DNA from 3 places in the Pseudoalteromonas sp. NH0006-46 genome. Region 2 is predicted to be linked to each of the others. Evidence: predicted binding sites of a transcription regulator. Region 2 holds the regulator's gene; each other region holds the start of a gene.

Region 1 (7,830 bases), on a different contig from region 2:
TGCACGAAGATAGTTTAGAAAATATGACGCGTGACTTACACTTAGATTAAGTGAGCAGTTTGCGATAGAAGGGGCCTGATGGCCCCATTTTTTTGGTTAAGTAAAATATGTCAGAATATAAATACCCAGCCGAGGGTGTGTTTCATCAAGAAGAAATAAAAAAAAGCACGTTTATTGTGCATATTGCACACACCCCAGATTTAGTCGCAGCTAAAGCGTTTATTAAAAGTATTGAAGATAAGTACAGCGATGCTCGGCATAATTGTTGGGCCCATGTGGCAGGTAACCCCGGTGGCAGCCATGTGTATGGTTTTTCAGACGATGGTGAGCCAAATGGTACGGCCGGTAAACCAATGTTAAATGCGCTTGTGGGATCTGGGCTAGGTGAAGTTACAGCCGTGGTAACTCGTTATTTTGGAGGGATTAAACTTGGAACTGGCGGTTTAGTGCGAGCATATGGCGGATCGTTAAATAATGCATTAGCAAAATTAAATACCGTACTTAAAGTGCCAAGCGTTGAGCTACTGGGCAGCAGCGAATACAGTATGCAGGGTGCAATTGAGCAGCTACTTAAAACACACTACCAAGTGCTCAACATTGAAAAGCAATTTACTGCTAACATTAACTGGGTGATCACCATTGATAGCCGCCAAGCACAGCAAGCAATTAAAGATATTTTTGATTTAAGTCACGGCGCAGTTGAGTTAACTATTAAAGAGTAATAACCTACACAAGTTGCATATAATGCATATTCATTCTATTTAACCAGGTTAATGCAGTTGAGCCTGAATTTACTAATAATAAAAGCGATTAGCTAAATGCAATTTCGTACCATCATAAAAATTCTTGGCCAACTTGTTGCGCTGTTTAGCATTACCATGGTGCCACCTGCTGTGGTGTCTTTAATTTATAAAGATGGTGGCGGTGTCCCTTTTGTTTTAGCGTTTATTTTCAGTATTATTATTGGCTTAATAGCGTATTACCCAAACCGACATGAAAACGGGGATTTAAAAGCACGCGAAGGCTTTTTAATTGTGGTATTGTTTTGGTTGGTACTGGGGGCATTCGCATCCTTGCCTCTTATCTTTTTACAAGAACCTAATTTATCCCTTGCTGATGCTGTGTTTGAAGCCTTTTCGGGTTTAACAACCACGGGGGCTACAGTTTTGACAGGGATTGAGTATTTACCTAAGTCGGTACTGTTTTACCGCCAGCAATTACAGTGGTTTGGCGGTATGGGGATCATTGTATTAGCCGTTGCAATACTGCCCATGCTAGGTGTTGGTGGTATGCAGTTGTACCGTGCTGAAATACCCGGCCCGGTAAAAGACTCAAAAATGACCCCTCGCATAGCCGATACCGCAAAGCACCTTTGGTATATTTATGTGTCGTTAACCATTGCCTGTATGTTGGCTTATTGGGCGGCAGGTATGGACTGGTTTGATGCAATTTGTCATGCGTTTTCTACCGTCGCCATTGGCGGGTTTTCGACTTACGATGCTTCTATGGGTCACTTTGATAGCCCGGTTATTAACTTTATTTGTGTCTTCTTTTTAATCATCGCTGCTATTAACTTCTCCTTGCACTACGCTGCGGTGGCAAGCCGAAATGTACAAGTGTACATTCGCGACCCCGAGTTTAAAGTGTTTTTATGTATTCAATTAGCGCTGGTGGTTATTTGTTTTGCGGTTTTGTCCTCAAATGAGATCTACGCTAATGGTGATGAAACGCTCGACCAAGCATTATTTCAAGCGGTATCAATGAGTACAACGGCCGGTTTTGCTACTGATAACTTTTCGACGTGGCCACTGTTTTTACCTATTTTATTAATATTTTCGAGCTTTATAGGCGGCTGTGCAGGCTCTACCGGGGGCGGTATGAAAGTGGTGCGCGTGTTTTTACTCTACCTGCAAGGCGTGCGTGAACTTAACCGTTTGGTACATCCTCGTGCTATTTATTCAATTAAGCTTGGTCGTAAAGCATTGCCTGATAAGGTTGTAGAAGCAGTGTGGGGGTTTTTCTCTGCTTATGCTCTGGTGTTTATTATTATTATGCTGGCGCTGATGGGAACGGGAATGGATAATATTACAGCGTTTTCGGCTACGGCGGCGTGTTTAAATAACTTAGGTCCAGGCTTGGGTGATGTTGCCTCGCATTATGGTGCAATTACCGATGGCGCTAAATGGTTGCTGACGATTGCAATGGTATTTGGCCGACTAGAAATTTTTACTTTGCTTGTGTTATTTACGCCTACGTTTTGGCGCGGATAAAACACAACGTTTTACTACTATGTTTATGGAATGGATATGCCAGCAACACATGCAGATAAATTAAATAATATACCGGTTGGCAGTTTAGTTGACTTAGAAATATTAACACCTACCAGCAGTAAGCGCGTGAAAACAGAAATGGTCGGCTTGCTTGAGGAAAAGTTTATTATTTTAAATTTTCCAACAGCTAAACGTTTACCGGGCGCAAATGACTACTTACGAGATGGTGTTACTGTGGTTGTAAGAGCATTAATAGAAGGTGACGATGGACAAATAATTGCTTTTAGACAGCAAATTAAATCTATTGCATCACATCCCGTTAGGCTGATTTTTATTAACTACCCTAAGCAAGTTCAGCTATTTAGTTTACGTTCGCAAACACGTATTCCAACCTTATTACCTGCAAAACTTAAACTCAGTGATGACAAGGTACTTGATGGTGTTATTAAAGATATCTCACTAACCGGTGCTATGTTCGATATAAAAACTGACGCTGATCTAGAAAGCATTAAAGACTCTCAATGCACAGTTGTATTAGGGAGTAATGGTAAAGACTTTGAAGGCGAAGTGTGCAGTGTAAAAGATCATAATACAGGCGTGCGTTGTGGGATTAAGTTATTAGCCAGTAAAGAAGAAATGAAAGCTTTTATGAAAGAGCACTTTATTGACCCCGCAATGATAGAACTCGATGCCGATTAGCTTTAATGTCGCTATTTTGCAACAAAATAGCGACTTTTTACTTTATGAACGAAAATAAGTTACCAGTCTTTAAAGTTATTATTTTACTCAATAAAAACAAAGGCATAACTTTCAAGTTTTTTATGATTTATTTTCTTTTTACACCTCGTTCAGTTTAAAACTTACCTGCTCAATACCTAACACCCTCTCAATTATTTAAGTTATCTGGCTTTGTGGTTTTTTGTATGAAACCTAACTAACTGATTTTTAATAACTTACAAATTTTAACTAAACCTGCGTTGCTAAATAGCTACAAAAATAATGCATAAATTTGCATGGTTTTCAGTATTCAATGTTTAAGCTATTGAAAAATAACACTTATTAAATATTGGCATTTAAGTTGTAATAGTCTGGTTGTACTAATCGAAAAACGTGATTAACAGTAAGTACCAATCACTCACATACAATTTGAAGGATACATACTATGAAACGCATAAATAAAACATTAGCACTTATCGCACTTGCTTCTTCGTCAGCCGCTTTTGCAGGCTCTGACTTTAATACACTCGATGTAGACGGCAATGGCGCAATTAGCCAAGCTGAGGCATCGGTTGATGCAAAATTAATGAGCATGTTTTCAGAGCTCGATACTGACCAAAACGGTGAGTTATCAAAAGAAGAGTTTTCAAAAGCTTAATTAAATAACAAGCATCCTGAGTTGCCAAAGACAACCTAAGTAGGCAAGGGAGCCTTCGAAAAAGGATAACAAGGAAGTGAAGCTATTTTACGAGTTAATTAGGTTATTTTTAAAATAAAATTTTGAAGGATTAAGTCATGAAACATTTAAACAAAGCATTAGCACTTATTGCATTAGCGTCTTCTTCAGCAGCATTTGCAGCATCAGATTTTGACAGTTTAGATACCGACGGCAGTGGAACAATTAGCCCAAGCGAAGCGGCAATAGACACTGATTTAATGGCTGAGTTTACAGAACTAGATACAGATGGCAATGGTGAACTTTCTAAAGACGAGTTTGCAAAATTTTAAAGTTAAGCGGTATTGTTTTAGCTATTTTTCACAGACAGGGAACTTAGAAAAGGACTTCCCATTTTACTAGGAACATTATTATGAAAACATTAAATACAACACTTGCAGTTTTAGTTTTAGCATCTTCTTCAGCAGCTTATGCAGCCGTAGACTTTGCATCGTTTGATAGCAATAGCGATGGTGTAATTAGCATGGAAGAGGCAAAAGTAAATTCACAGCTAGTAAAAATTTTTAAAGATTTAGACACAGATGGAAATGGTGAGCTTTCTAAAGACGAGTTTGCAAAAGTACAGTAATATCAATATACCCCAATCATACTCCACTAAAGCCGCCATATTCAGCGGCTTTTTTGTGTCTGACGCGTTATAAAAATATAGCGCTTACTTGGAAGAGTTTTTCTACCACGTTGATATGCTTTTTATCAATTAAAAACATGATTACGTGATCGCCCGACATAATAATGGTGTCGTCGTGGGCAATGAGTACATCGTCGTTACGCACAATGGCACCAATCGTTGTTCCGGCAGGTAGTTTTATATCGGCAATTGCGCGGCCAACTACTTTAGAGGTGTTTTCATCACCATGGGCAACTGCTTCAATAGCCTCTGCAGCTCCTTTACGCAGCGAGTACACGTTAACAATATCACCGCGACGTACGTGGGTTAACAATGCAGAAATTGTTGCCTGTTGCGGTGATATAGCAATATCTATTTCGCCACCTTGTACCAAGTCTACATACGCACCACGTTGAATAAGCACCATGGTTTTTTGCGCGCCCATGCGTTTTGCAAGCATGGCCGACATAATGTTTGCTTCATCGTCGTTGGTAACGGCAATAAATACATCCACTTGTTCAATATGTTCTTCAGAGAGGAGTTCTTGATCGGAAGCGTCGCCACAAAAAACAACCGTGTTATCGAGCATTTCTGAAAGCTGTTCAGCACGCTCTTTACTGCGTTCTATTAATTTTACGGTGTGATTTTTTTCAAGAGAGCGAGCAAGGCCAGCTCCGATGTTGCCACCACCGGCTATCATGATTTTTTTGTATGAACGTTCAAGTTTTTGTAGTTCGTTCATTACGGCGCGTATATGTTTTGTTGCCGCGATAAAAAATACTTCATCGTCGGCTTCAATAACGGTTGTACCCAGCGGCTTAATGGCTTTGCCTTGACGATAAATAGCCGCAACACGAGTTTCTACATTAGGTATATGCTCTTTTAATGCAGATAAAGCATAGCCTACTAATAAACCTCCGTAATAGGCTTTTACTGCAACTAGCGAGAGCATACCATCGGCAAATTGCAAGACTTGTAATGCACCAGGGTAGTCAATTAAGCGGCGAATATACTTAGTGACTAACGCTTCTGGAGCTATGTAATGATCGATTGGTAAATCATCGTTTTGGAAAAGCTTTTCACGGTATTTTAAATACTGCTCAGAGCGAATTCGAGCAATTTTAGTGGGTGTATTAAAAATACTATACGCCACTTGGCATGCCACCATGTTTACTTCATCTGAGCTGGTTACCGCAATAATCATATCGGCATCGTCTGCGCCGGCGCGGCGCAATACATCAGGGTGAGCACTGTGGCCCATTACACCTTGAAGGTCGTACTTATCTTGCAGCTCGCGTATACGGTTACCGTCAATATCTACTACGGTAATTTCGTTTTGTTCGCCTACTAAGTTTTCAGCTAGCGTGGCGCCAACCTGTCCAGCACCGAGTATGATTATTTTCATTATTTACCAGTGTATTAAGTAGTAATAAAAAGCCATTTTTAAATTTAAAAATGGCTTGTTGTACGCGTTCTTAAGCCTTAATTAACTCGGCTTTTTAACCATTTTAGCGTAATAAAAACCATCACTTTCGCCCGGAAGTAGTTGTAACCCCGGTGTAGTGAGGGTGTCTTTATCATGAAGTGGAATATGTTCTACATCATCGTTATTAGCTAAAAATTTAGCAACTTGTTGTTGGTTTTCTTTTGGAAGAACCGAACATGTGGCATATACCAATGTACCACCGGGCTTCAGTAGAGGCCAAATGCTATTGAGTATATCGCCTTGTAGTGCAGCTAAGTCTTCAATGTCAGATGCACGACGCAACCATTTTATGTCTGGGTGACGACGAATAACGCCTGTTGCTGAACAAGGCACATCTAATAAAATACGATCAAATTGTTCATCGTCCCACCATGTGTGCGGTTGCGATGCATCGCCACATTGTAGGTCAGCACCTAAACCAATACGGGTCAAGTTTTGCTTTACGCGTTCAAGGCGAGTGGCATCGCTATCAAGTGCAAGTACGTCGGCGTCGGCAAGCTCTAAAATATGGCATGTTTTGCCACCTGGGGCTGCACAGGCGTCTAATATAACGTCGTCATTTTTTGGCTCTAGGAAGCGAGCGGCTAATTGCGCTGCTGCATCTTGCACTGAACAAGCACCGGTATCAAACTCAGGAAGTGAAAAAACATCACGCGGCTTGGCAAGTTTAATCCCATCTACAAAGTCTGGGTTTAATGTATGCTCTATATCATTTGCCGTTAGCATATCACTGTATTCTTGCGTGCTAAATTGTGATTGGTTTACACGTAACCACATTGGCGCTTGCTGCTGGTTTTCTTCAAGTATGGCTTCCCAGTTTCCAGGGTAGGCTTCTTTTACTTGTTTAATAAACCAATTAGGGTGGTTGTATAAACACACTGGAATCAGCTTTGCTTTTTCTTCAAGCTCCGCTTGTTGGCGTTGAAAGCTACGTAAAATAGCATTTATTAACCCTTTTAAGCCAAGTGCGCGCATTTGACCTAACGCATTTACGGTCTCGCTAATCGCTGCATGCGGTGGAACGCGCATGTGTTGTAGCTGATAAATACCCACATAGAGTAAAAATTGAAAAATTCTGCGTTTACCTTTTAGTGGACTTTCTACTAAATGTTGGCAGTAGTTTTCAAGGCTAGGTAAGTAGCGTAATACGCCATAACAAATTTGCTGTAACAGTGCTTTGTCTTTTGGGGGTAAACCTTGGCTTGCAAACGGTAATTCTTGATTAAGCGAAGCGCCTTTATCAACCACGTTATATAAAGTCTCAGCGGCCAGCGCTCGTACGTTTTGCACTTTATTCATTATTTTCGCCTAATAGTGTGCCAGGGCTAACCCAGTCACTGCGACCATTTAAAAAGTCGCTAATTGCCATTGGTTTTTTACCTTGCGGTTGCAACTGAGTAATACTTAAAGCATGCTCACCACAGGCAACAACAACACCGTTTTTATCACTTGTTAAAACTTCGCCCGGCTTGCCCGCTTGATCAACTACCTTCGCTTGGTATATTTTTACGGTTTGTTCACCCATTTGGGTAAAACACACTGGCCAAGGGTTAAAAGAGCGAATATTACGTTCTATTTGCACGGCGCTCATAGACCAATCAATATTTGCTTCTTCTTTAGAGAGCTTTTTGGCGTAGTTAGCCAGTTCATCATTTTGAGTTTCAGCTGTCAGCTCACCATTAGCTAGCTTATTAACGGTGTCAATTAATGCACTTGGACCTAACGCTGCTAGTTTGTTATATAAACTGGCACTGGTTTCTGTATCACTAATAGGGCAGCGGCTAATATGCAGCATGTCGCCAGTATCTAAGCCTTCATCCATTTGCATTATGGTTACGCCTGTTTCCTCATCACCCGCCCAAATTGCGCGTTGAATAGGTGCAGCACCACGCCAGCGAGGTAATATAGAGCCATGCACATTTAAGCAGCCTAAGCGTGGCGTATCTAAAATAGCTTTAGGTAAAATTAAGCCGTAAGCCACAACAATCATTATGTCGGCGTTTAATGCGGTGAG
Region 2 (7,830 bases):
TTGTTTGATTCAAAAGCCGATATATTAATTTACGGAAATGCTGAGCGCCCATTAGTTGAAGTTGCCCACCGAATTGCCGGTGGCGAAACGATGGATACAATTCAAGATATCCGTGGTACCGCTGTTATCCGCAAAGAGCCATTACCTGGCTGGCGTGGCAGTGACTCAACTGCAATTGATAAAATTGGTAAAATAGACCCCATTCCAAATCCTTACGGAGCCGATGATGTTGGCTGCAGTAAATCTGAATTTAAACAAGCCGGTATTGATTTAAAGGCTGAAGCTGCAAAGCCCATTACTGTGCAACCAGCGCGTCCTAAGCCATGGGAAAAAACGTATGTTAAACTCCCAGCCTACGAGCAAGTAAGTGTTAACAAACCTTTATATGCCCATGCTTCAAGGATATTACACCAAGAAACTAACCCAGGTTGTGCAAGAGCGTTGTTTCAACGTCATGGAGATCGCTCTATTTGGGTAAACCCACCGGCTTACCCGTTAGAAACACATGAAATGGATGCAGTATTTGGGTTACCTTACCAACGAATTCCTCATCCAAGCTATGGCGACGCTAAAATTCCCGCTTACGACATGATCAAAACGTCGGTTAATATTATGCGTGGCTGTTTTGGTGGATGTTCATTCTGTTCGATTACAGAGCACGAAGGTCGTATTATTCAAAGTCGCTCGCAAGAATCAATTATTGAAGAAATTGAACAGATCCGAGATAAAGTGCCTGGTTTTACAGGCGTTATTTCCGACTTAGGTGGGCCAACGGCCAATATGTACAAACTACGTTGTACAAGTAAAAAAGCAGAAAGCACTTGCCGACGCTTATCATGTGTATACCCTGACATTTGTAAGCACATGGATACTGATCACACACCTACTATCGATTTATACAAAAAAGCGCGTGATGTAAAAGGGATTAAAAAAGTATTAATCGCTTCGGGTGTTCGCTATGACCTTGCTGTACGCGATCCTCGGTACGTAAAAGAATTGGTGACGCATCATGTAGGTGGTTACCTAAAAATAGCACCAGAGCACACTGAAGACGGCCCATTATCCAAAATGATGAAACCTGGCATGGGCGCTTACGACCAATTTAAAGAGTTATTTGATAAGTACTCAAAAGAAGCAGGTAAAAAGCAGTATTTAATTCCGTACTTTATTTCTGCCCACCCGGGAACCAAAGACGAAGATATGGTTAATATGGCTTTATGGCTTAAATCAAATGACTTTAAGTTAGATCAAGTGCAAAATTTTTATCCATCACCTATGGCCAATGCAACCACTATTTATCATACAGAGATGAACTCTTTACGTAATATTAAAAATAATAGTGAGGTAGTGCCTGTGCCAAAAGGAGCTCGCCAGCGTAGATTACACAAAGCTATTTTGCGCTACCACGATGCATCAGGTTGGCCAATGATACGTGAAGCACTTCGTAAAATGGGTAAGGCTAATTTAATTGGCAAAGGGCCAAATTGTTTAGTGCCAGAAGAAGGCCGCGATGAAAAAGCGGGTAAAGCCGTTAATAAAGGCCGCAAAGGTGGTCGCCCAGCGCTTACACGTCATACGGGATTTAGCCAATTTAAAAAGGCTAATACAAAACCTAAAGTGGGTGGAAATAGACAAAAAGCCAGGTAGTTTCTACTGGGTAACTAAAAACGCGCAGCCATACATCAACTGCGCGTTTTTTTGTGACAGTTTTATACTTATATTAATAGCCAGGTAGCGGTGCCTAAAAAGGCAAAAATACCCACAATATCGGTCACTGTTGTAAGCACTACACTACCTGCAAGTGCAGGGTCTATATTCATTTTTTTAAGTAAAATAGGGATACTCGCTCCAGCCACGCCGGCTACCACTAAATTCATAAACATAGCAAAAGCAAGCACGCCGCCGAGCATAAAGTCCCATTGCCATAGTGCAATGACACCCGCTATTAATAATGACCATAAAATACCATTAAGCGCACCTATGGCCAGTTCTTTCATCATTAAAAAACGTTGGTTAGTTTGATTAATATGACCGACAGCAATACCACGAATAACAAGCGTAAGCGATTGGCTACCAGCAACACCACCCATAGAAGGTACAATGCCATTAAGCACTGCTAATATAGGTAAAATATCGAGTGTGCTTTCAAAAAAACTAGCTACAAAGGCGGCCGCAAGCGCCGTCAATAAGTTAACTCCTAACCATACTGAGCGTTTTTTAGAGCTTTTTAGGACGGGAGCAAAGGTATCTTCTTCATCATCAAGACCCGCCAAGCTCAGTAAGCTATGCTCAGCGTCTTCTCGTATAACGTCGACAATATCATCGATTGTGACACGACCTAGCAGCTGATCATTATCATCAACAACAGGGGCAGAGATCCAATTATGGCGTTCGAATAGTTGTGCAACTTCACTTTCATCCATAGATATTGGAATTGACTCACACTCTTCATCCATTAAATCACGAACAATTTTTTCAGGTGAATTAGTCAGCAATGTACTCAGCGACAAAGCACCAATAAAGCAGTTATGTTTATCAACTACATACAGATCATCTGTGCCTTCAGGTAACTCTCCACGAAGTCGAATGTAGCGCAGTACTACATCAATGGTAACGTCTGGACGAATAGTTACCGTATCGGTATTCATGAGTGCGCCGGCAGAACGCTCTTGATAAGACAACGCCTGTGTTGCGCGCTCCCTGTCTTGAATATCCATAGCGCTAACAACGTCTTTATAAACGGTGTCAGGCAAGCTACGTAACACTTCGCCTAAGTCATCGTGCCCCATATCTTCAGTAGCGGCAGCAATATGCTCAGGTTCCATTTGGGCTATGATGCCTAAACGTACGTCTTCTGATAACTCTTCTAGTACGTCCCCTTGAACATCAGGGTCAACAAGTTGCCAAAGTAATCGACGAATTTTATGAGGAGACGACTCCAATAATAAAGCAGTATCACATGGGGCGGTTTTTGCGAGCATGCGTCTAACTTGAACAAACTGGCCACTATTAAGTGACTTAGTCACTTGTTTTAGTTGTTGTAGTGGGTAGTCTTGTTCAAAAGCTTCGGGCATTGGCGTCCTTTATTTATATTGTAACTGTTACTTAGTGGGTGGGAGAGTACGAACTATTAGCCAGTTATTTTTGATTATAGTTATTTTATTTAATTGTTAAAAATTAACGTTACTCTTGCTCGTTAAATCGTTGCGAAATAAGCTCTCCAATGGCATTTAAAGCTTGTTTTGCATCAGGTCCTTCACATACCACTTTAACTTCTTTACCTTGGCTACTTTCAAGAAGCATCAGTGCTAATACACTATCACCAGCAGCTTCTTTGTCATCTTGAAATAAAGTGATTGAAGCATCAAATTTAACAGCAAGTTGAGCCAATACTGTCGCGGCTCTGGCATGTAGCCCTAATTTATTTTGTATTAAAAAAGTGTCTTCTATGCGCATACATTACTCTATCAAAGCTGAACAGGTTATTAGTTTATATAAATTATTTTTCTTGTTCTCTGTGGCGTATTTTTACATTAGGGTGTGTAACTGCAAAGCTTTCACCAATTGTTTGCGCTAAATATACAGAGCGATGTTGTCCGCCAGTACAACCAATAGCAATCGTTAAGTAGCTACGGTTATTGCGTTCTAAATGAGGCAACCAGGTTTGCACAAAAGTTTGTATTTGCCATGTGAACTTTTGAACTATGCTGTGGCTAGCTAAATAATCTTTTACTGGCTGGTCTAAACCATTGAGTGGTTTTAGTTCAGGCTCCCAATGTGGGTTAGGTAAAAAACGTGCATCAAATACGTAGTCTGCTTCTTTAGGTATACCATGTTTAAAACCAAATGATTCAAATGTGACAATCAGCTGCTTGTCTTTTTTACCTAATATTTTTTCACGAATCGATTCAGCGAGTTGATGAACACTCAAGTCGCTGGTATCTATCATGTAATCGGCACGAGTAGTTAGCACGTCAAGTAGTTCTTTTTCTTTTTTTATGGCTAAATCAAGCGGAAGCGAATCGATTGATAGAGGGTGCAAACGTCTTGTTTCTGAAAAACGTTTTATTAATGTTTGATCTTCACTGTCTAAATAAAATAGTGTTGGTTTTGTAAAACCCGGTAAATATTCAATAATGTGATTAAATTCATCTTGTTCTTTTGGCAAGTTTCGCACATCGATGCTAACGGCGATTTTATCGTAGTTATCAGAAACGCTTCTTACCAAAGAAGGTAATAAATTTACAGGGATGTTATCTACGCAATAATAACCTAGATCTTCAACAACGCGTAAAGCAACCGACTTACCAGAACCAGAACGGCCACTTATGATAATCAACTCCATTAATCACCCTTTAAATTTATTACGATTGGTCAACAATAATTTGATACAGCTCGGCGTCCGATTTAGCACAGCGTAGCTGTTTGCAAAATTCTTTGTTTTTTAGTTTATCAGCTATCGTCGCTAGCGTCTTTAAGTGTTGCTGGTTATCACCATCAGGTACGATGAGTGCAACAAAAATATCAACTGGTCGATTATCTATAGCATCAAAGTTAATCGGTGTTTCACTTACTAATACTAATGCTAAAGGTTCTTGTGCGCCGCTCATTCGACCATGTGGAATAGCTATGCCTCTTCCTATTCCTGTGCTACCTAGCTTTTCGCGAGTTAATAAAGCGCCCAAAATATCTTGTTGAGACAAATACGGTAATTTATCGTGAGCAAGCTCGCTAATAAATTCTAAAATTCTTTTTTTACTATTAAAAAGGACCGCAGCTTTGCTGCAGTCCTGGCATATAAGTGAACTTAGTTTCATCATATTAGTGTCGAGCAAGCTTCTCTTTGTGTTTAATTACTTGACGGTCAAGCTTATCAATCAATGAATCAATCGCTGCATACATATCTTGATGTTCAGTGGATGCGAATAATTCAGCGCCACTTACATGAATAGTTGCTTCTGCTTTTTGATTTAATTTTTCTATATCAAGAATGACATGAACATTATTAATATGATCAGAGTGCCTTTCTAGCTTCGCAAATTTGGTATTTATATAGTCTCTTAATGAATCAGTTAGTTCTACATGACGACCAGTTAAATTTAGTTGCATAAGCATTACCCTCTTTGTTTAGCGTCTTAGATCAGGCTCTTTCGCTGATTTGACGGTGGAATAGCAAGAGATTCGCGGTATTTTGCGATTGTCCGTCTTGCTACTTTAATTCCTTGCTCAGCCAATATATCCGCAATTTTGCTATCACTCAATGGTTTTGCTGAGTTTTCTGCTGCGATTAATTTTTTGATAAGTGCTCGTATCGCTGTGGATGAACATTCTCCACCATTTTCCGTGCTTACATGGCTTGAGAAAAAGTATTTAAGCTCAAATATTCCACGCGGTGTGTGCATGTACTTTTGAGTCGTTACGCGCGAAATTGTCGATTCGTGCATTTCTACCATTTCGGCTACATCATTTAAAACCATAGGTTTCATGGCTTCTGGACCGTGTTCAAAAAAGCCTTGTTGTTGTTTTACGATACAGTTAGTTACTTTTAAAAGTGTGTCGTTTCTGCTTTCTAAACTTTTAATAAACCATTTAGCTTCTTGTAAATGTGAGCGAATAAACTGGCTATCACCGCTCGACTTAACTGTACGCGACATTGCAGCATATTGGCTGTTCACACGAATTTTTGGCATGCTGTCTGGGTTTAGTTCAACAACCCAGCGGCCTTTAATTTTCTTAACTGACACATCTGGTATTACATATTCAGACTCTTCTCGCACTATTGTGTCTGCAGGCTTTGGGTTAAGCGTATGAATAAGTGTCATTACTTCTTTAAGCTCATCTTCTTTGAGCTTCGTTTTTTTCATTAATGTACGGTAGTCGCGAGCAGCTAACAAATCTATGTGCTCGGTTAAAATCATTTTTGTTTCGTCAATAAAAGGGGTGCCTTTATCAAATTGATTTAACTGAATACACAAACATTCTTGTAAGCTTCGTGCTGCAATACCAACAGGGTCAAATAATTGAATACGCTTTAAAACGGCTTCAATTTCATCAAGTTCAACCTCAACGTCATCGTCGTTATCTTGATTAAAGCTCTCTAAAATTTCTTCACAGCTGAGGGTTAATATGCCTGAGTCGTCCACGGCTTCAACTATTGCAATAGCAATCGCTTCATCCGTAGGGCTAAATGGCGTTAGTTGTAATTGCCACATTAAGTATTCGTGAAGGGTTTCAGTCGATGCACCTTGATAAATAGACTCATCTTCAGGCATGGGGCCTGAAGACGATGCTGGGGCGGCACTCATGTACTCATCCCAGCTAACGTCCATTGCCATGTCGTCACTGACGGTATCTTTTGCTAGGGCTTCACCACTGTCTTGTTCATACTCACTGGGGGCTTCATCTGCAGATGCACTTACTGTCACTTCATCATTATCTGCTTTTTGCTCATTTTTGCCTGCAAGGTCATCGGCATAGTCTTGCTCCTCAACCTCAAGTAATGGGTTGCTGTCGAGCGCTTCTTGTATTTCTTGCTGAAGATCCAATGTGCTTAATTGCAGCAAGCGAATAGCTTGTTGCAACTGAGGTGTCATTGTAAGTTGCTGGCCCATGCGCAGCTGTAGTGATTGCCTCATGTATCTCTAACAATCCTTTTAAGTTGTTATAATTAATACTAGCAGATGCATACAAATAAGGCGTAAATGTTACAGCCTAAATTGCTCGCCTAAATATACATCGCGTACAGTTTTATCGTTTAATACGTGTTCAGGGGTACCAGAAGCAATCAGTTCCCCATGAGAAACTATGTAGGCTTTTTCGCAAACATCAAGGGTTTCTCTTACATTATGGTCTGTTATTAATACACCAATACCACGGTTTTTAAGGTGTTCAATAATTTTTTTAATATCCAACACTGAAATAGGGTCAACGCCGGCAAACGGTTCGTCTAATAAAATAAACTTTGGATCTGCAGCTAAAGCACGTGCAATCTCTACTCGGCGACGCTCTCCGCCCGATAGTGCCATACCTTTGCTATCGCGAATGTGTTGAATACTAAATTCATCCAATAGATTATTAAGTGTATCTTCTCTGGCTTGCTTAGTGAGCTCCTTTCGAGTTTCTAAAATAGCCATTAAGTTTTGATACACGGTTAACTTTCTGAATATAGACGACTCTTGCGGCAAGTAGCCAATGCCTAATCTAGCACGACTGTGCATAGGTAAAAGAGTAATATCGTTCTCGTCGATAGATATTTTACCTTTATCGCTAGGGACTAAGCCTACAATCATATAAAACGTGGTGGTTTTACCGGCACCGTTAGGACCAAGTAAGCCCACAATGCTGCCGGCTTTAACTTCTAAGCCTACATTTTTAACTACTTCTCGGCCTTTGTAGCTTTTGGCTAATAGCTCTGCTTTTAATGTACTCATGGCTTACCTTTATCGCTTTTTTTTGGCTCCACAGGTACTAAAATGGTGTGCACGCGATCCGTTGAGCTTTCATCTTTTTCGGCGCTAATGAGTTGTTGCTCAATATCGTAGGTAATGCTTTTTGCATTCATTTTTTGCCCAGCTTGAGAGACCTGTGCATTTCCAATTAATGTTAAAAAACGTTTAGAAACATCGTATCTAACTTCATTAGCGCTGGCGCTCATTATTGTGCCGTCGGCTTGTTTTTCTTCAAAATAAGCGGGTGTACCTGTAGCAATTAACAGTTGCTTGTTATCACCCAATTCATCGCGTTTATGCACTTCTAGGCGGTCAGCGGTAATTTTTCTGTCGCCATGAATAATTTCAACGTTTTTTTCGAATATACCTACATTTTCTTTCA
Region 3 (7,830 bases), on a different contig from region 2:
AACAAACGTTGCTCCAATAACAAACTCTGTGGCTGCAACATGTTCTCCTGCATATAAGCCCGCAAAGTGCTTCCAACCATGAAGCTTATTATTAGCAACCGGAAGTTGCTCCTCGTTTACATCTTTAAATGTGTGTGTGTGTGGACTCGTTGCCATGGTACTTCCTATTTATAAACACAGTAAAACTTGCCAAATACAGTGTATTTGGTCGAGTGAGCAGCTAAGCACTCACACTGTTAATTTTTACAACGTCATTCGTGTCAGTGTGGGACAAATTGACGCTGTTTTTCTATACATTTAGTGTTGGATACATTTCATAAAACATGTGCCAATGTGTTAGGTGATCAACATCTGGGTATGCCTTGTGCACAAAATTAATTGCACCTTGCATATGCCCTCCACCGCTGTAATGCAGTACTTGCATATTTGCAGCGATCGCAGCACTCACACCGGCTTTTGAATCTTCTATTACCAAACAATTAACTGGGTTAACGCCCATTTTTTTAGCGGCGTGTAAAAATAAATCCGGCGCAGGTTTTCCATTTTTTACTTCACTCGAAGTAAACACCTCGTCAAAATAATGGCTCAACTTAACAACATTTAACGCTTTCTCTGTTCGTGCTGGGCTACTACTTGTTGCAATACAGCTAGGCATAGCTAAGTTAGCTAACACCTCTTTAATGCCATTTGTGGGCATTAGGGCTCTTTCAAACTCATGTAAAAGCGCATTTCTATAATCAGCTTCAAATCGCTCAGGCAATTCAACATTAAATGCATCAGCTATCTTTTGAGTAACCGCTTTAAAATTGCATCCTAAAAAATGTTCTTGTACATAAGCACGGTCAATAAACACAGCTTTATCTACAAGCATATCGATGAGCACTTGCGCACTTAAAACTTCGCTGTCAATTACAACGCCATCACAGTCAAAAATAACCAGTTCAATTTTAGGGTTCATTTTTCTACCTTATTGCATTTAGTTTTATGCAAACACAAATCTGAGCATAAGCCCAGCAAGTGAGCATATTCTCTTTATTATTATAATATGTCAACACGTTGTGAACTTAAAAGCTCGCTACATAGCTTAAATAATCAACAACTCAATAAAAAAGCTGTTGATTTTCATTAGTTTTGATTTTAGCTGTTACGACTAAAATCGCATGCCGTATTCACAGCAAGTGTATTTACTGCAGACGCCAATCTACTTTTATGATTATTACAATCTAAACAATCAATTTTACCGAAGTTAATTTTACCCATACACTCGTTAACAGTTAAACAGCCAGCAACACTGCCGGCACATTTAAATAACGAGGTCGACAATGAAAACACAAATAAACACAACAAAAACTAAATTAACCTTAAGTGCATTAGCACTCGCTATGGCATTACCTGCAAGCGCTGCCACGACACTTACTAAAGATAACGGTGCAGCTGTTGGCGATAACCAAAACTCAATTACTGCAGGTGAGCGTGGCAGTGTATTACTCGAAGACGTGCACCTAATTCAAAAATTACAACGTTTTGCACGTGAGCGTATTCCTGAGCGTGTAGTACATGCCCGTGGTACAGGCGCACATGGCGTTTTTGTTGCTTCTAAAGAACTAGACGACTTAACTATTGCAGCGCCATTTACTGAAGCGGGTAAAGAAACAGAGGTTTTTGTTCGCTTTTCATCTGTGATCCACTCAAAAGGCAGCCCAGAAACACTCCGTGACCCGCGTGGTTTTGCTACAAAGTTTTATACAGACCAAGGAAACTGGGATTTAGTGGGTAATAACCTGCCAGTATTTTTTATTCGAGATGCAATTAAATTTCCAGATATGGTTCACTCGTTAAAGCCATCGCCGGTTGATAACATTCAAGATCCTAACCGTTTATTTGAATTTTTCTCGTACGAACCAGGCTCTACTCACATGTTAACGTGGGTATACAGCGACTATGGCACACCAGCAAGCCTACGTAAAATGGACGGCTGGGGTGTGCATGCTTATAAAATGATTAATAAATCAGGTGATGTAAAATACGTTAAGTTTCATTGGGTAAGCCAACAAGGAATCGACAACCTTGATGCAAAAGAAGTAACCGAAGTGCAAGGTAAAGACTTTCAACATCTAACACGCGACCTTTATACAGAAATAAATAAAGGCAACTTTCCTAAGTGGGATCTGTATATTAAAACGCTTGACCCATCGCAACTAGGTGACTTTGACTACAACCCACTGGATGCAACAAAAATGTGGTTAGACGTTAAAGAAACTAAAGTAGGCACAATGACACTAAACCGTATGCCAACTAACTTTTTCCAATCTACAGAACAAGTTGCAATGGCGCCGGCAAATGTAATTCCAGGTATTGAGCCATCTGAAGATCGCCTATTACAAGGGCGAGTGTTTTCATACTCTGACACACAAATGTACCGCCTAGGTGCTAATCACCAGCAATTGCCAATTAACCGTGCAAAAGTTGATGTAGTTAACTACAACCAAGACGGCGCAATGAATTACGGCAATACAACAAGTAACGTGAACTACCAACCAAGTCACGAAAACGTGGTAGAAAACCCAATTGCACGCAGAAGTAACACCGAGCTTAAAGGCTTTGTACAACAAGCCGCTATTAAAAAGCAGCAAAACTTTGCACAAGCGGGTGTGTTGTACCGCGGCTTTAGCAAACAAGAACGCACTAACTTAGTCAATAACTTAGCTGGCGACTTAGGCAAAGTGCAAAACAGCAGTGTTAAACACAAAATGCTAAGCCACTTTTACAAAGCCGATAGCGAGTACGGCACACGTTTAACTAAAGCCGTAAATGGCGATATTAAAATGGTTAAACAATTAGCCGCTAAACTTTAATAATTTTCCCAACCCAGAGGAAGGACTTCTCCTTCCTCTTTTTCAAAGGTAACTAATTATGCGTAAACTCATATTCATAACAGTCATATTACTGGGCATAAGCACACACTTGCAGGCACAAAATGCCCCTACTTCAACGGCTCAAAACCAAGACTCAGCACAAACCCAATACAACAGCTTATTTGCTTACTATTTTGCCGCAGCACGCACAAACGACACACAAGTAATAGAACAATTTGTTGATGCCGGTATACCAATTGATAGCTACAATAATAAAGGTTACACCGCACTTATGATTGCCACCTACCATGGTAATAAAAACACCGTAAATACGTTACTGCAATTAGGCGCTAATGCCTGCCTTGAAGACAACCGCGGTAACACAGCGCTAATGGCCGCAATATTTAGAGGCGAATTTAGCATAGCTAAAACACTCGTTAGCCTTGATTGCGATAACGCGCATCAAAACAAAGCCGGTCAAACAGCCGAGCAATTTGCACAAACATTTGGCCAACAAAAAGTACTCGACTTGTTAGCGCAGGTAAATAATGAAAAGAAATAACAAGGGGCTGTTGATCTTTGTGAATTAACACGATTATAAACTGGCCGTTATTTGATCAGGGCGCGAGAATTGTAATCCAGTGGGCTTAGTAAAGTTCAAAATAAATTAGTAAACGTCATTAGCCGAAGCATTAGCTAATGTGTGTATTTAAGTGTTGAAGCTACTTTAGTAATTGACCTTTCGGTCAGTAAAGCTACAATCAATCAACACGTTAAACTCGCATAATAAATAATGACCACACAAACAAAACCAAATAAAAAAGAAGTCACTCGGGAAAAAAACCAACTGCTTATTTTAAATGCTGCCGAGCAATTGTTTTCTCTTAATGGGTATGACGGTGCAAGCATGAGTATGGTTGCAAAAGAAGCGAACGTGCCTAAAGCTAACATACTGTATTATTTCAAAAGCAAGGACGGCCTTTACGAAGCCGTGATAGACCGCATAATAGCAAACTGGAACTTAGGCCTTGATAACGTCACCGCTGAAGACGATCCTGCTGCAGTGCTTTATAACTACATAAAAAGTAAAGTGATACTTGCTGTAAACCAACCTCTACAATCTCGTTTATTTGCCAATGAAATTTTACGGGGCGCACCGTATTTACAAAACTACTTTAGAACAAATACCCGCCCTTGGGTTAAACAAAAAATTGATGTGTTTCAGTCCTGGATGGACGCAAAAAAAATAGACCAAGTAGACCCCCATCACCTTTTATTTACTATTTGGTCAACAACACAATACTACGCTGACTTTCAGGCAGAAGTACTTTTGGTAATGAATAAACTTGAATATGACGAAACCGACGTGGCACAAATAACACAATCAATTGCCCACATAATTTTAAAAGGTATTGGCTTAAAAATACCCGTTCAAAATGAGAGCTAACACATGGAAAACTTTACAACCCCCGACCTATTCGACGATCACCGCAACTCGGTTCAAGTAGCAGATAGTGGCTTGCATCACTTTGGTAACAAAACCACCTTTAGTGGCCAAGCAGTGACCGTTACCTGCCCAGAAGACAATTCGTTTGCCGCCGATATTTTACATAAAGATGGCAAAGGTAAAGTGTTAGTAATTGATGGATTTGCTAGCAAACGCTTTGCTTTTATTGGCGACATTATGGCCGAACGCGCGCTACAAAATGGCTGGGAAGGTGTTGTAATAAATGGTTGTTGCCGCGATATAGAAATACTTGCAACAATGGATTTACCGGTCATGGCCCTTGGTTCAACCCCTCGCAGCACACTTAAGCGCGGTTTTGGCGATCAAGATCAAGTTATTAATATGCTAGGCACCGCAATAGCGCCAAACGATTGGTTGTACGCCGACGTTAATGGCCTAATAATTAGTAAAACCCCCCTTATTTAATAAGTTCATGTAAAAAACAAACCAACTTGGTGCAGCATTGCACCAAACTGGTTTGTTTTACGCTTAAAAACACCCATTCTTAAACGTTAAAATTATAAATACCCCTCTGCAACGCCCAAAAACCTGACCAATCGGACAAGAATAAAGTTTTGGCATCTGTTTTGCTTATACTAAGTTTGCTAAAACCAAAGTCACCAATTAAAAGTGCATTAATGCTGTGTAAATAAAAATAATATATTACGCAATGAACTTAAAAAAATAACGACAACAGTCTTTTTTAATCAATTTAAAATTAGTAAATAACCATTTGGTCAGTTTTATTTCGATGGGTTACAAAATGAACACGCAATCAAAAACTAAAAACACAGGCATATTTTGTGACCATGGACCGAGTAATTGGCAATCAAGTCAAACAGGCACACTAAACACTAAGCGCCTAGCCGTAAAAGATGTATTTGCTGTTAAAGAGCATAAAAACAGTGCCGGTAACCCACGCTGGTTTAAAACACATCCACCAGCTAAACAAACCGCAAGTAGCGTAAACAAATTAATGGATGCGGGTTGTATTTTTACAGGCTTTACCCACACCGACGAACTTGCTTACAGCTTAGAAGGTAATAATATTCATTATGGCGCAGCACAAAACCCTAAATTAAAAGGGCACGCGTGTGGGGGTTCAAGTATGGGCTCAGCCGCCGCGGTAGCCGGCAATTTAGCTGACGTTGGGTTGGGCACCGATACCGGAGGCTCAATTAGAATACCCGCAAGTTATTGCGGCTTATTTGGTATTAGGCCAAGCCATAACGTGATTGAAAAAGACGGCCTAATCCCGCTAGCACCGCCTTATGATACTATTGGTTGGCTTACCCAAAGCGCAGAACTATTAGAACAAGTAGGCGACGTATTGCTACCAAATCAAACGGTGAGTAGCGTAAATACCTTGGTGATTTGCGAGCCGTTATTTCAGCTAGTAAGCCCAGACTTGCAAGCACCTATTAAGCAACTACTAGAAAAAACCAAACCTTATTTTAAACACCACAAAGAATTTGCGCTGCCAAAAAGCAGCATTTTAAGCGAACTTGCCGATAGCTTTAGAATACTGCAAGGTCGTGCTATAGCTAAAGCGCATAAAGATTGGCTTCAATTGCCAGGGCACCCTCCCCAGTTTGCTCCGGCAATTGCTGCCCGTTTTAAAATGGCACTGGCACTCACTGCCCAAGAAGAACAAGAAGCACTTACTATACAAACCCAGTGGCAAACATTAATCGCTAAGAACTTAAACTCAAACAGCTGCTTATTTTTGCCAACCACGCCAACAACCGCACCTAAATTGGGCGCCGACACAAGCGCACTGCGCATGCAAATTATAACTTTATCTGCTATTGCGGGCTTGAGCCGCTCGGCGCAAGTTCACTTACCATTGGCTAATTTAGATAATGGCCACCCTTATGGGTTTTCACTCATGATGAGCCATAACAACGATAAAAGCCTACTTGCCTGCACAACACAATTAGCTGCATATTTTAAACAGGAAACTCTCACATGAACGCACACAACATTGCATTTACTGCCCCGCACTTTGCTGCAACAGAGGCGGGCACCCTAATACTAAAACAAGGTGGTACAGCCGTTGAGGCCATGGTAGCGGCAGCCGCAGCTATTAGCGTGGTTTACCCACATATGAACTCGATTGGCGGCGACAGCTTTTGGCTTATTGATAACCCAAATCAAAATACCCCCACAGCAATTGATGCCTGCGGGCGCGCACCTAAAAACATAGATGCCTATAAAAATGCCAACCAAATGCCTGAGCGTGGCGGTTTAAGTGCGCTTACTCAAGCAGCTACGCTCCGCGGCTGGCAAAAAGCCCTTGAGGTAGATAAGCACGCAGCCCTGCCATTAAGTACCATTTTAGCCCCCGCTATTAAGCTTGCCCGCGAAGGGTTTACTGTTACAAAAAGCCTTCAAGCAGGTTGCGAAAAACTAGCAACGGTTGCTAATACCAATGATGCCTTTAAAGCGCTATACATTCCCAACGGTAAACCGTTACAAGCAGGGCAACACTTTAAAAACCCAAAACTAGCCAATACATTTGAACATTTGGCAAAACATGGCTTAAATGCGTTTTATGAAGGGCCTTTAGCTGACTCATTTGCGGCCGATTTAGCAAACGCTGGTAGCATTATTACTCCAGCCGATATTGCCAATACACAAGCCGATGTAGTTGCCCCACTGAGCGCTAATTTATCGGGTATTAATTGCTATAACTTACCGGCACCTACACAAGGGGTGCATTCGCTGCAAATAATTGGCGCGGTTAATAAACTAAAACACAACGCCGACACCGAAGCCGACTGGACCCACTTAATTGTAGAGGCAACCAAACAAAGCTTCACTCACCGCCCTACACTTTGGGCCGACCCAGAAGCACTCGGCGATGATTACAAAAATGCACTAACCGATGATCGCCTAAACGAGCTTGCCAACAATATTGATATGAGCCAAGCCAAAAACTGGCCGTTCAATACTGAGCCCGGCGATACCGTTTGGATGGCAGCACGCGATAAAAACGGCCAATTGGTGAGCTTTATTCAAAGTATTTATTGGGAGTTTGGCAGCGGAATACTCATGAGCGAAGGCGGATTTGTATGGAATAACCGCGGGCTAAGCTTTAGCTTAAACAACCAAGATACCAATGCGCTGGCACCTAACAAACGCCCCGCACATACACTTAATCCAGCGATGGCTAAGTTTGAAGATGGCAGACGCCTTGCCTACGGCACCATGGGCGGTGAAGGCCAGCCTCAAACTCAAGCCGCTGTATTTGCAGGCTACGCGTGGCGTAATAAATCAATTACCCAAGCGGTGAGCGACCCGCGCTGGTTACTTGGCCGCACATGGGGCGATACAAGCACTAACTTAAAAATAGAGCGCAGCCTCGCTTTGCAAATAAAAGATGAGTTAAATCAACGCGGCCACGATTGGGTAAGCGTTGAAAACAACAACGAAATGATGGGCCATGCAGGTGCAATTTTAGATACA

The links. Region 2 encodes sigma-54, which starts transcription at its own class of promoters, with help from an activator protein. Its sites were predicted from a motif close to GTTGGCACGNNNNTNGNNT; they were not measured.
Region 1: the regulator sigma-54 is predicted to act here: its motif matches at 3,336-3,354, upstream of AC27I2_RS18410 (EF-hand domain-containing protein).
Region 3: the regulator sigma-54 is predicted to act here: its motif matches at 4,937-4,955, upstream of AC27I2_RS09530 (amidase family protein).

What each region holds. Positions count from the first base shown of each region.
Region 1 is NZ_BAAJML010000013.1:44,877-52,706, forward strand. Features, by position in the region: gene pepQ (Xaa-Pro dipeptidase) at 1-50, shown strand, start outside; gene AC27I2_RS18395 (YigZ family protein) at 108-722, shown strand; gene AC27I2_RS18400 (TrkH family potassium uptake protein) at 819-2,270, shown strand; gene AC27I2_RS18405 (flagellar brake domain-containing protein) at 2,307-2,969, shown strand; gene AC27I2_RS18410 (EF-hand domain-containing protein) at 3,433-3,645, shown strand; gene AC27I2_RS18415 (calmodulin) at 3,783-3,995, shown strand; gene AC27I2_RS18420 (EF-hand domain-containing protein) at 4,076-4,291, shown strand; gene trkA (Trk system potassium transporter TrkA) at 4,359-5,735, opposite strand; gene rsmB (16S rRNA (cytosine(967)-C(5))-methyltransferase RsmB) at 5,817-7,115, opposite strand; gene fmt (methionyl-tRNA formyltransferase) at 7,108-7,830, opposite strand, start outside.
Region 2 is NZ_BAAJML010000001.1:244,998-252,827, forward strand. Features, by position in the region: gene AC27I2_RS01080 (YgiQ family radical SAM protein) at 1-1,647, shown strand, start outside; gene mgtE (magnesium transporter) at 1,716-3,074, opposite strand; gene AC27I2_RS01090 (HPr family phosphocarrier protein) at 3,184-3,456, opposite strand; gene rapZ (RNase adapter RapZ) at 3,500-4,345, opposite strand; gene ptsN (PTS IIA-like nitrogen regulatory protein PtsN) at 4,365-4,817, opposite strand; gene hpf (ribosome hibernation promoting factor) at 4,822-5,109, opposite strand; gene AC27I2_RS01110 (RNA polymerase factor sigma-54) at 5,136-6,635, opposite strand; gene lptB (LPS export ABC transporter ATP-binding protein) at 6,705-7,430, opposite strand; gene lptA (lipopolysaccharide transport periplasmic protein LptA) at 7,427-7,830, opposite strand, start outside.
Region 3 is NZ_BAAJML010000003.1:403,999-411,828, forward strand. Features, by position in the region: gene AC27I2_RS09500 (purine-cytosine permease family protein) at 1-156, opposite strand, end outside; gene AC27I2_RS09505 (HAD family hydrolase) at 290-958, opposite strand; gene AC27I2_RS09510 (catalase) at 1,323-2,855, shown strand; gene AC27I2_RS09515 (ankyrin repeat domain-containing protein) at 2,914-3,417, shown strand; gene AC27I2_RS09520 (TetR/AcrR family transcriptional regulator) at 3,649-4,302, shown strand; gene AC27I2_RS09525 (putative 4-hydroxy-4-methyl-2-oxoglutarate aldolase) at 4,306-4,788, shown strand; gene AC27I2_RS09530 (amidase family protein) at 5,126-6,334, shown strand; gene AC27I2_RS09535 (gamma-glutamyltransferase family protein) at 6,331-7,830, shown strand, end outside.